DNA from 3 places in the Desulfosporosinus sp. Sb-LF genome. Region 1 is predicted to be linked to each of the others. Evidence: riboswitches for the same ligand, from Rfam matches in the RefSeq annotation. Region 1 holds a riboswitch; each other region holds the start of a gene.
The links. A riboswitch is a leader RNA that binds a small molecule or an ion and turns the genes downstream of it on or off. The one in region 1 is predicted to bind cobalamin.
Positions count from the first base shown of each region.

Region 2: another riboswitch for cobalamin. It lies ahead of E4K68_RS07105 (alpha-ribazole kinase); the one in region 1 lies ahead of E4K68_RS15315 (ABC transporter ATP-binding protein).
Region 3: another riboswitch for cobalamin. It lies ahead of cobT (nicotinate-nucleotide--dimethylbenzimidazole phosphoribosyltransferase); the one in region 1 lies ahead of E4K68_RS15315 (ABC transporter ATP-binding protein).

Region 1 is NZ_SPQR01000010.1:35,311-39,516, reverse strand. Features, by position in the region: gene E4K68_RS15325 (hypothetical protein) at 1-314, opposite strand, end outside; gene E4K68_RS15320 (energy-coupling factor transporter transmembrane component T) at 349-1,086, opposite strand; gene E4K68_RS15315 (ABC transporter ATP-binding protein) at 1,067-2,605, opposite strand; cobalamin riboswitch at 2,676-2,849, opposite strand; gene E4K68_RS15310 (hypothetical protein) at 3,143-3,337, shown strand; gene E4K68_RS15305 (peptidoglycan recognition family protein) at 3,478-3,927, opposite strand; gene E4K68_RS15300 (DUF6143 family protein) at 4,084-4,206, opposite strand, start outside.
Region 2 is NZ_SPQR01000004.1:127,979-132,184, forward strand. Features, by position in the region: gene E4K68_RS07095 (ABC transporter ATP-binding protein) at 1-1,111, opposite strand, end outside; gene E4K68_RS07100 (ECF transporter S component) at 1,129-1,644, opposite strand; gene E4K68_RS07105 (alpha-ribazole kinase) at 1,665-2,408, opposite strand; cobalamin riboswitch at 2,511-2,685, opposite strand; gene E4K68_RS07110 (YkvA family protein) at 2,785-3,084, opposite strand; gene E4K68_RS07115 (flavodoxin family protein) at 3,208-4,047, opposite strand.
Region 3 is NZ_SPQR01000001.1:571,595-575,800, forward strand. Features, by position in the region: gene cobS (adenosylcobinamide-GDP ribazoletransferase) at 1-73, opposite strand, end outside; gene cobU (bifunctional adenosylcobinamide kinase/adenosylcobinamide-phosphate guanylyltransferase) at 80-673, opposite strand; gene cobT (nicotinate-nucleotide--dimethylbenzimidazole phosphoribosyltransferase) at 729-1,808, opposite strand; cobalamin riboswitch at 1,918-2,093, opposite strand; gene E4K68_RS02800 (hypothetical protein) at 2,308-2,517, shown strand; gene E4K68_RS02805 (CoA transferase) at 2,539-3,513, shown strand; gene E4K68_RS02810 (CoA-transferase) at 3,513-4,206, shown strand, end outside.

The DNA of each region.
Region 1 (4,206 bases):
TTCCTGGCAATTAATGAGTACGTAATGGATCCAATGGTATTGGCAAAGATGAAGAAAAAGGCCAGCGGTGAATAAGCTGTTGCCATGGCTACAATGGCCTCTACTAATCCGGCAATAATACCCGCTGGTTGTTTGTACATTAAGACAATAAGGCCTGTAAAGAATGCCCAGCATGTGCCATTAAGAAGTAAGAGGGTTGGGTCCAAAATAGCGTCAATACGTCCTGTTACCTGCTCCATAATTACAAATACGATCCCTATGATGACGGCGCCCACAAGTGCTTTTGTATCAGTTCTGAATAACTTTTCTTTCATTTTTTATCTCCTCCTAAATTTATAGTGATTATATTTATATTAATGGTAATATCCTGCTTGCAAGGCTGATGATTATTACCAATAACATGCTAGCGATTAACGCAATATCGTAATGCTTAATTGCCAAATTTGAGGAAAATGTTCTGGTTTTGCTTCGTCCATACCCTCTTAGCTCCATGGCTAAGGCCGTTTCTGTTGAGCGTCGGACGGCTCGATATAAAAAAGGCAGGAAGGTTGGAATGATACTTTTGAGATTGTCCCAGACGCTTTCGGTTTTAAGGCCCCGGGTACGCTGGCTATCGATTATGGATACATATTCTTCTTTCATCAGAGGGAGGAAGCGGACACTTAGTCCCACCAGCATTGCGAAGCGGTAGGGGATTTTGAATTTCATGAGCATTAAGGTAAATTCCAGGGGTGAGGCTGAGGTGAAAAATTGCATACTTGCGAAAAAAATAATGCTAGCCTTCAGTATGCCAGTGACCGCTAGTGGTAGGGCTTCACTGTAGATTTTAAGGATTCCCCATTGGTAGATTAGTACGCCTTCCCGGCAGAAGAGCAGCTGAACGATCAGTATCTGCAGTCCCAAAAGCAAGAGCATCATAATCATTACCTTATACTGCTTCAGTGAACCAGTTAAAATTAGAGAGGCCATAATGCTTACCAATAAAACGATACACAATTGTGCAGCGGTTCCACAACTCAGTGAAAAATAGATCATCAGAGCATACCAGGCAAGCTTTGTCCGGGGATCAAGCATAGAAAGTCCCATTTTCAACCTCCCTGAATGAAATATTATTATGGGAATTCAAGCCAATAGCTGTAAGCGTATCGAAATATTGATTGAGATCTTTCGTCGAAATATCAAGTTGAATGCGATGGTTATGCAGGGCAACTAACCGGTTTGAATAGATTTTAGCCATGGTCAGATCGTGGGTGATAAGCAGAATTGTTTTGCCATTTTTCGATAAATCGAAGAGTTTATCCATGATCATATACCCTTGATTTTCGTCAAGGCCCGAGGTCGGTTCATCGGCGATGATGAAATCCGGATCACTGACGAGAATGGAGGCTAGTGCCAAAAGCTGGCGCTGGCCGCGGCTTAAGCGATGAGGGTGCATTTTCTTGTAATCCAGCAGTCCCACAAAGTTTAGGCACTCATCAATTTTTTGATTGATTACTTCATTTTGTTCACCTCTTAGCTTCAGTGAAAATCCAACCTCTTCTTCCAAGGTGCTTGCAAAGATCTGATAGTCGGGGTTTTGAAATAGAAAGCCCACATGTGTACGGATCTCTGTCAGGTTTTCTTTATTCAGAGGCCGGTTAAACACTTTAATCTCACCCTTAGAAGGCTTTAACAGACCGATAAGTAGTTTAGCCAACGTTGATTTTCCAGAGCCATTTAAACCAATAATCGATAAAAAGTCACTCTTGAAGATTTCTAAACGAATGTCTTCACAACCTAGTAAATTGTTTTTGTACTGGTAGGAGACATTGGTCATTTCTGCAATAATTTCATTGGACTTACGGTGATCGGTATTGAAGGAAGTGTTATAGTTTAACCTTCCTTTTCGATGCTCGATTTGGTCCTTGTAATATTCCTCAGGCGAATACTGTTTGACAATTTCACCGTCCCTAATATAGAAGACTCTGTTGGCATAGTTAAGGACTTCTTCAATTCGGTCCATGACCAAAACAATGGTTAGATTCTGAGCTTTATTCAACTGACCCAGCCGATGATAAAGCTCATAGCGGCCCTTCGGATCCAGTTCAGCGGTCGGCTGATCAAGAATCAAGATAGGGGCATTGAGGGCTAAAACACCCGCCAAAACAACACGTTGGGCCTGCCCGCCTGAAAGAGAAGCGGTTCGTCTGTTTTCATAGCCCGTTAGACCCACAAATTCCAAAGTATCTTTAACCATCTGATCAATTTGGTTAAAGGGAATTTCCAGATTGCCAAGACCGAAAGCAACGTCTTCGTAGACATCCAAACTAATAATTTGATTATGGGGTTCCTGCATCATGTATCCCACATAATCGGACATTCTGTTGAGGCGCATGTCCTTAATATCTTGCCCCATGATTGTGACGTTTCCTGTTAATTCAGCGTTATGGTAGTGTGGGATAGCGCCCGTGATGGCATGCAGTAAAATCGATTTTCCAGAAGCTACACCCCCGGTAATGACGATGAAATCTCCCTGATTTATCTCGAAATCAATGTTTTTGAGCGCAGGTTTTTCTTCGTGTGGAAATACGAGTTTTTCAATTTTAATTTTTGCAATCGTTTCCATAGCCACTCCTAAAGTATTAAAAAATAAAAAAGTTCTAGCTTAATAAAAAGCTAGAACTTTACCATTGTCCTCTTGCGATTATTCAATAGGCAGGTCTCCTGACTTATAGACTAAATGTACGCCTTCCCAGTTATCCCAGTGGCATATGTACATTTTTAACGCCTAATTACAGTGGTGGGTCCGTCCAGGATTAATACCTGGTTCCCTATTATCCCTTACGGGCACCTATAAATAATATATATTCGATTGACCTAATAATAGAATAATTCATGTATTTTGTCAACAAGAGTTTATGCAACCTGTTGTTACTCCAGGCGGCTACCCTACCCCCTAATGTATTGAAAAAGAAGGCTAAGTGGCCTGCAAAGAAAATTGCTGCTAACGTATCGCGGGCTTTTTTATAAAGAAGATTATGTACTTCCAACGAACCAATCGAACACTTCCATAATTTCAATCCCAAATATCTATCCCCCAAAATGGAAATAATGCATATAACAATCGGTCTCCCCGAAGAAGAGGAAAGAAGGCGATAAGTCAATGATCCATGACGAGAATGGAATGCTAAGATTCAAGAAAGCGGAAAAAATAGAAGCCTATAAATGTGCAAGATGCGATACAACGATGCTAGCAACGCACTCCAATGACTGGCTAGATCTAAATCATCCCGATGGAGAAAAGATTAAGATGTGCAACAGTTGCTATGGTTTAATAGCGGTAATAGAGAAAAAGTAGTCAAAGCCGCAATGATGAAGGAGTCCACCCTATCTGTAGATTCTATTGGAGTGAATGACCTATATTAACGACAAAGAGAGTCCTTCATTCGGCGTGTACCGACTAGGACTCTCTAGATAATCTAATTCAGCCTGTAGCTTTCAACTAAGGCTTTCTTTCAATTTCTTCATGAAAACATCCCCTGGAAAATACCGTCCTGGACATTCTGTAGCTGCTCCAGGCACGCCTCGGTGCAGTTCAACGTCTCCGAGTCCAAGCTTAAACGTTTCTAGAAGCTGAACGACTTTGGTCACTAAGCCGGCAAATTGGGTGTCCGGAACTTCAGTCTCGCTAAAATTCCCCACTAGACAGACTCCTATTCCAATAGAATTACGATGAGCTACATTGCAATGTGCTCCTTGCTTGGATAGGGGTCTTCCTTCTTCACAGCGACCATCCGGCATAATCACAAAGTGATAGCCGATATCGCTCCACCCCTTGGTTTTATGCCACTCCCGAATCATGGCAGCGTCGACTGGGACGGTTCTTCCTGAACGACGCACTTCCCTAGGACTTGCCGTGTGGTGGATTACGATCTTTTGCCAATCCAACTATACTCCCCCTCTTCTTTAGGCTCTCAGGACGGCAACGGCCTTGGCAAGTTCCGTAATGCTCGAAGAAAGTTCATTGAGTTTTCCTCCCTGCCTTCCCTCTCTTTCCTTTCCTTGGAAGAGAGGGAGGAATTTCCTTTACCTTATACCAAAAAATCACTTGAAACGCTTAGTTTTTTCTTCATACCAACCAAATGCAACTATCGCAGAAAGTGAAACTGCTACCGGCCCAGGAGAGGTCAAAAAGAGGCTCCAGTTACCTCCTTGAGGAAAGATAAA
Region 2 (4,206 bases), on a different contig from region 1:
TCGTTGGTTTCAGCAATCCATTCAAATGTTTGGCTAAGGTTGTTTTGCCAGCGCCATTTTGCCCGATTAGGGCTACAAACTCACCTGTTTCAATGGTTAGGTTAATTCCTTGTAAAGCAGGCTTTTCTGAATTGTATTGATAGACTAAGTTGCGAATCTGAATTGTTCCCTCATTCCGTACCTTGAAATAATCCGTCTCCTGCGGCAGAAGCGGCTGAGGGTTATCCCTCCGTTGTCCGTACTTAGGTAATAATCCTCTGATCAATTGTTCAGCAGACGAACTATCTAAAGGAATCTCGTCAAATGGAATCCAACCTTTTTCATAGAAATCCCATCCGATTAAACTGGTAGGTAAAGGCTTTATCCCATACTGACGTAAGAGGGGAATATTTCGAAAGAGTTCAGCTGGAACCCCTCGCCAAGCCACTTCCCCCTGGCTGAGCACAATCACCTCATCCGCTATATTGATCAGTTCTTCGCCGGAATGGTCGACTAACATAATTGTTAGATCTTTCTTGCGTCGTAGATCTTCTAACGTTTCATAGATTTCCGAACGTCCTACTGGATCAAGTTCCGAGGTAGGCTCATCAAGCACCAAGATTTCAGGTTCCATCACTAGAACGCCCGCAATCGCCAAACGTTGTTTTTCACCACCTGAAAGTTCCTCGGTTAAGCGTTGATTGTACCCTTTAAGGCGGACTTTTCCTAGAGTCCCATCGACTCTCTGATTAATTTCGTGCAACGAAACTAAAAAATTGCGTGGGCCAAACGCGGTATCTTCTTCAACGGTTCGACCGATGATCTGAGTCTCGGGATCCTGCAAGACGAGCCCAAGAACCCTTGACAACGACTGAATTGCGGTTTTCCTCACATTTTGACCGGCTGCGCTCACCTGTCCTGTCAGATCTCCTGCCAAGAGCTGAGGAATTAGACCGTTAAGACATAAACTCAAGGTCGTTTTCCCCGCTCCGGTAGCGCCCATTAAGACAATGAACGTTCCTTTTTGAACGGTAAGACTTACGTTCTTTAAACAAGGCTCTACGGCGTTTGGGTAACGGTAGGAGACATTCTTTAATTCAATAGCAATTTCAACGCGTTCCACGGTTTTCACGTCTTCCACCTCATTATTTAAATAAGCCGGCTACCCTTAATCCCTTTATAGGCAATTGCAGATATAATAACGTTAATGGCAGACCCAGCAACAAGAAAAGGCATTAATCCAAGAACCCCTCCCATACCCATCATAGGAAGCATAGCAAAAGATGATACGACTCCATTGAGGAGAATCCCCACGATGACAGCGGGAATGAGGCCCAGCTTCTGGCTCACCCAACGGTAGGCTAAAGCCCATAAAGCCATTTGGAAAGCAATATACAGATGAACAGGAATCGTCAAAGGAAATCCAATAACCGCTGATGTCAATAAATGACCAAAGGCAATGACGACCACTCCCTCTAGCCCTCCAAACGCTAAAGCACTGAAAAATCCAGGAGCAGAATCCATGCCGATAGTTCCCACAGGACTTGGAATTTTAATCAGAGCACCCACGGCACTTAAGGCGATGAAAATCGCCATAATCGATAGTCTTTTAACATTCCAAGCGGATAGTTTCAGGTCCTTTGTTTCTGTGTTTAAATTATTCATGGGCTATTCCTCCTTAGATTTTAGTCTAATCTACCTAGTTTAGTTAAGGGCAATCTCTCAAAACCAGAAGATTTGAGGTCAAAGATTGAGGACGATGAAGCCGAAACTATTAGACAAGTCGAAGGCCCAGCAGATTTATGCAAATCAAGGACACAAGAGGGATCAACGATCATCTGCTTCTTCACGTTAGAAGCAAGTTGCTGTGCTTCCACATGAATCCCTCTTGATCCAACAGGGATGATGTCGTGAACACCACAAATGTTTAAGAGGGCTTGGATGTGGTGAATTTGAACAATTTCAGAATCCTCAGGATTGTTGATCTCGGGGCCCACTTTAGGGAACCCTAAACAATAGATGTTATCACCGGATTGAGAAGTTCCGATGCGCAATTGGTTCTTCTCAGCCACACCAATCACGCTGACACCAAGGCCAGTTTGCTGTGTAATTATGTTTTTTTCAGTGCTGATCGCCATGGGTAGCGTCAATCTAGCGAATACTAACTCTTCTCTCACCCCCTCTAATATCCCTTCGCCAGTCGGATACGGCTCATTAGAAATTGCCACGGTCATCATCTGGGGAACAGCCCCAGTTGAAAGGACTTCCATCAGAGCGACTCGTGTGGTTAACCTCCCAGTAATAGACCACGAAATTCGGACCTCATCTAGATCTTTCATACCGATCGCTCCACAGGAATCACAAGAAGCCACAAGGTATTGTTCTTTACTAATTGAAACGACCTCGACATCTCGACCATGATACCCCAATCTCTTTCACCTTCCTTCGATAAGATAACAATAAAAAGTTCATGGTCAAAGTTCTTATCAACATGTGATAAGAATTTTGACCATGAACTTTACCTTAATTCATGATTTACATAAGTTACGGGCAGGTCTCCTGACTTAGAATCATCGTCCTATACGCCTTCCCGGTTATCCAGTGGCAGTGCATAGTTCTCCTCTTTACAGTGGTGGGTCCGTCTGGGATTCTCGCCCAGTTCCCTATTCTCCCTCATCAAAGGGCACCAGTAACGAACTATTTAGTTAAGCATAGTTTAATGCAAGGAGCGGAATATTACAAGAGTTTTTTGAATAATAGACGAGGTCAATTTGTGAATATCACGCACAGTTGTGATTATAATAATTAAATATTGAAAATAACGTCATAGGAAGACGCCTCAGTTGCTGAGGTGCTCCATATTTCTTCGATCGTCTCATGAGTAGAATCTCCTTGTTGTTTCCATTGTTTATATCGTTCAAGGTCAATACTTACTTGTGAAATAACAAAGCCAGCCACCGTCGCGTCATCGATAAATCCTGCAAATGGAATATAATCGAAGATCCCATCCTCTGGCGAAACGAAATAGACAATAGCCAAGACAATCATAAGGTGTGAGCGCGTTGGCATTTCTTTACAATTGCCATTAATCCAGTCTTTGAACACGCAGAACAGCAATTGGAATTTTTCCCAGGCTTCGCCCAGAGCACCCCGGTTGCTAGTGGCTTTTCTAAGTGCATCATTGAGAAGGTTTAGTAAAAATTCGTTTGATCTTTATTATGCATTAACTTAAGATTGCTTAATCCATTTATCTTGCCCTTTATAGCGGTTTCGTATTTCCGACAGCTCTTTACGGCGGTTGCCAAATTCTCGAACTTGCTCTACCAACCAGACCTGAAAGTGTTCTTTTAACGCATGTTTTTCAAAACGTCTACCTGCCAATCCGAAATCCCACTGTACACCGTTTTCCGAAGGATGGACGTCCGCTTCCTGACCACAAAAAGGGCAAACTGCATGATTTGGTTCAGGAAACTTCCAGAGATCCGACCAACATGTAGGGCATTGACCCTCTTCAAATTGACGAGGTTCACCGAACAATGACGCACCCAGCGAACGGATGCGCTCGAGCGATCTTTGATTTACCAAGGATTCACCGGGAAGTGCGCCCATAAACATGTGGGCATCTTTGACATTCAAGCCTATAAAACGAGCGTTTGCGATCAGGGCGGATAAGGTATACCCTTCCCAACCCTTAATTCCGGCAGTCCCAATGATTACACAGGGTTTCCCCCACAGCTCATCAAGATGTTGAGCAAGCGAAATAATCCGATCTCCAAACAACTTCGTGATTGCAGCCGGGCCTAAAGCATAGCAAGGGGCGGACAAAATGATCCCATCCGCTTCTTTAATTCGATCTAATAAGAAATACAAATCATCCGTTAGGGGGCAGCGTTGATCTGGAACTAAACAAGCATAGCAAGCTTTACAAGGCTGAAAATTCAATTCAGGCAGTTTGATGAGTTCTACCTCAAATTCCTCTCCAATTGAGGCGGCTGCCTCCTTGATTAAAATTTCTCCATTCGCTAATTTCCGTTGAGAAGCCACTAATCCTAAGATTCTTTTCATCATTATACCCTCTCTTCTTTTTATAAATTTCCCCGATTCTGGAGACGTGAAATTATCAGTTTGAACGTTTACTCTTCGGTAATAAATTATATCATACAGTTCTACTCCTTTTGTATGACAATTCAATCAAATCTCAATTTGCATATTAAGTTAATGAATTTA
Region 3 (4,206 bases), on a different contig from region 1:
CCGAAGAAACGTCTTTTGGTGATGGAAAAGGAAGCCGAGTCAAAAAGGTTAGGGCAATGACAAACCCGCGCAAATTAAATCACTCCTTGAGTAGGGAAGCAAGCAGTTTCTCACCGGAGTGTTTAATCTCCATAGGAAAACCAGCTACGACCAAATACACTTGATCTGCACACTGAGCCAGGATTTGATTGCTGCGTCCGGACAAATCGCGGTAAGCTCGGGCCAAGGGGTTTTCGGGAACAATTCCTTGACCCACTTCGTTGGTGACAAAGAGGACTTGCGGTTTTATCTCTTGGGCAAGCAGGGCGACTTCCTGAACCATAGCTAGGATTTGCCCCTCAATGGTGGGACTAGCCTCATCTTGGTTTGATGATTCTGCTTGTTCTGCTAAAAGAAGATTAGTAAGCCAGAGAGTGACACAATCGAGGAGAATAACTCCGTTCTCGTCTTTTAGTCGGATTAAGGTATCACGAATGTTCAGGGGTTCTTCGATGAGCTGCCAAGTAGACGGACGTTGTTTCTGATGTTTCTTAACGCGCTGGGCCATTTCTTCGTCCCAGACCTGGGCGGTCGCAATGTATGTGACTGGACAATTTGCTGAAGCAGCTAGGAGTTCGGCAAAGCTGCTTTTACCGCTCCTCGCACCGCCTGTGATGAGTGTAAATTGAGACATAACATTCACCGACTCCCCTAGTTTATTGGATGGAGATGAGACATGCTGCTTCGGGTTAGCTTGATTGCTCACTGACTCCTGCATCAGCAAAGGTCGCCATTTCCTCGAGGATATGAAGGGCGGATTCAACAATGTAAAAGGTTATGGCGGCTCCTGTTCCTTCACCAAGTCTCATATTCAGGTTAAGTATTGGATCAAGCCCTAGGCCGGATAATGCATTGCGGTGACCTATTTCGACGGACCCATGAGAGGGAATCATATAGGCGATGCTCTTAGGAGCCAGTTTTGAAGCAATGAGTGCGCCAGCAGTCGAGATAAATCCGTCGATCACAATGGGAACATGGCTAGCAGCAGCTTGAAGGATCGAACCAGCAATCGCCGCAATTTCTAAGCCCCCTACTTTGGTTAGAACATCGAGGGCGTCCGTTATATCAGGTTGATTGACTTCAATGGCTTTTTCAATGGCACAACGTTTTCTAATGACTCCGGCGTCGTCGATTCCGGTTCCACGCCCAACCACATCTTCAATGGAGGAATTCGTCAAGAGGGCGACGATGGCAGAACTTGGGGTAGTATTACCGATTCCGAGTTCACCTGTGGCAAAAAGGTTATATCCTTCAGCGATCTTTTCAGAGGCAACCTCAGCTCCGACTAGTAGAGCTTGTAAGGCTTCTTGCCGTGTCATGGCTGGGCCTTTGGCCATATTTTTAGTCCCATCAGCGACACGTTTATGAATAATATTTCCCTCTAATGGAAAGGCAATACCGACATCAGTCAAAAATACCTCGGCATTCGCTTGGCGAGATAGAACATTGATGGCGGCCCCACCGTTCATGATATTATACGCCATCTGAGGGGTAACTTCCTGAGGAAAGGCACTTACTCCTTCTTCGACGACTCCATGATCTCCTGCCATTAATAGGACGGCTTTCTTTTGGATTTTAGGGCGGGAGGTTCGTTGGATGCCGCCGAGTTGCTTGGCCAAATGTTCTAATTGGCCCAGGCTTCCCTGAGGTTTAGTGAGTGAATCTAAGCGAACTTGGATTTGGGCCATAGCTTCCTCGTCAAGGTCTGAAATGCTCGCAATCAGAGTTTCAAGTTGAGAAAATAGTTGGGATTCTGTTAATTTTTCCATTGGTTTTCTCCCCCTTAATATTTTTATTTGTAAAAAAAAGTAAAGTCCTGACCACAAATAACTTTGTAGTCGGGACTTTACCGTCATCACCGCCGCTCCCCACGGTGTGGGAAACGTAAACATCTTAGGCAGGTCTCCTGGCTAACGAATCATCGCTTAATCCGTAACCTTCCCAGCATAACGCCAGTGGTTTACGAAGCTCATCGAATACAGTGGTGGGTCCGCGTCGGTTTTAAACCGAACTTCCCTATTCTCCCAATGGGCACCTAAAATGTATATATTCTTTCTTTTAAGCATAACACACCCTTTTTCTAATCTCAAGTACTTGTTCATAATTTGACGAGCTTTAACTCTGTTTGGTGCCTGAAGGCAAATGAAGGGCACTCAACACTACGATGTCGGGGAGTTAAAACATGAGAAACTGGGCAAATAATATAAAATATTCATATTTATTTGAATAATATAAAAATAAGTCTTGACGTCCTAATGAGGGCTAGGTATGATGTTATTATTAGGAATCTTAGTGAGAGAATGTTCCCTTCAAGAGAGAAAAGAGAAGAACGTGAGGTGTGAGAAATTCAAAGGTCAGACACGTCTTTACAAGGACTCAATTGACGAATGTGGGTATTTCTCCATCAGTTTAGGAACAGATTTTTCGATGGTAGCGATTGAAAATGTCTCCAACAAAAAAGTGCTAAAAACCAGCTAATAAAAAAGGAGGTATAAATACATGAGCAGACCCCAAAAAGTTAGTTTAGCAGAGGCCATCAGCTTTATTAACGATGGCGACATGCTGACATTTAGCGGATTTACCATCTGGCGTCGTCCAATGGCAGCCATCATGGAACTAATTCGACAGGGTAAGAAAAACTTGCATTTAGTGGAGGTCAACGGCGGGACCCACAGTGATATGTTGATCGGGGCCGGTTGTGTAAAGATATGGGAGTCGTGTTGGAATGGTCACGAATTATTTGGCAAGATCGCAGGAAATATGGCTCGCAAAGTCGAAGCGGGCGAGTTAATCATTGAAGATTACAGCCATGTGCAGATGCTTTGCCGTTTGGTGGCAGGTTCTCAAGGGATACCGTTTACGCCCACTTATGCTGCGCTGGGGTCCGATATTTTGAATCCGGAATACGATATGCTGGGTAAAGCTGGTCTGCGTGATGGCTCTAATCCCAAAATACCAGCAAAAAAATACGAAATATACAAAGAGAACTTTACCGGGACTGAAGTGGCTCTAATTCCAGCTGCCCAGCCCAATTGGTGCATTGCGCACGTTAATATGGTGGGCTCAGAGGGAACCGTTCGGGTATTGGGACAAAAGTTCAGTGATGAGGAGGCGATGAAATCAGCCGACAAGTTAATCGTCATTACTGAGCAGATCGTACCGGAAGAGTTCATCCGTCGTGAGCCGGAAAGGAATCTTATTCCGCCTCACTTGGTTGACTATATTGTGGAATTACCTTGGGGAGCCCATCCCACGGGATGTTTTGGCGCTTATGAAACAGATGGGGCTTTCATCAATAATTTCTTCACTAAGACGCGTACCCAGGAAGGCTTTGATGAATGGGCTAAAGAATGGATCTTTGGAGTTGCTGATCATGAGGAATATCTTAACAAGCTGGGCGTCAGCCGCCTAGAAACTTTGAGGGCCAGCGCTGCGCTAGGCTATTCCACCAAAGTGAAAAGGGGGTCGAGATAATGGCTAGTAATGATTTTGCAAAAGTTGGCGAATTCAAACCAATCGACCTTCTGGCCGTATCCGCAGCAAGAGAGGTAACAGACGGGGAGGTTGTTTTTGCAGGAACCGGATTGCCCATGTTGGCTATCATGTTGGCTCAGAAAACCACTGCGCCTAACGCAGTATGTATTTATGAGGCCGGCAGTGTGGATGGAAGGCCCATTTCTCTGCCCACCTCCGTGGGGGATGCTCGCTGTATCTATCAGGCTTCGATTGCTTCTGGTTTATACGACGTTTTTGGACAACTGCAAAGAGGAAATGTGGATATGGCTTTCTTAGGTGGTGCAGAAATCGATCAGTATGGCAGTGTCAATACCACCGCCATGGGGGGCTACTCCCCAGTCGGCAAGCGTCTAACGGGTAGTGGTGGAAACGCCGACATTAATGCTCTCGCTAAAAGAACTGTCTTTATTATGATTCAGGAGAAACGACGTTTTGTAGAACGCTGTAGCTACATCACTTCACCGGGATGGAGAATCCCTAAGTGGCCGGGTGGCGAATTCGTCCATAAAAAAGAGGTTTACGGCAAGGCTTTCCGGGGCGGTCCCTGGGCTGTTATATCCAATATGGGTGTCTATCATTTTGATGACGATGGAATAATATATCTAGATACGGTTCATCCAGGTTTTACCCCTGAACAGGTCAGAGAAAACT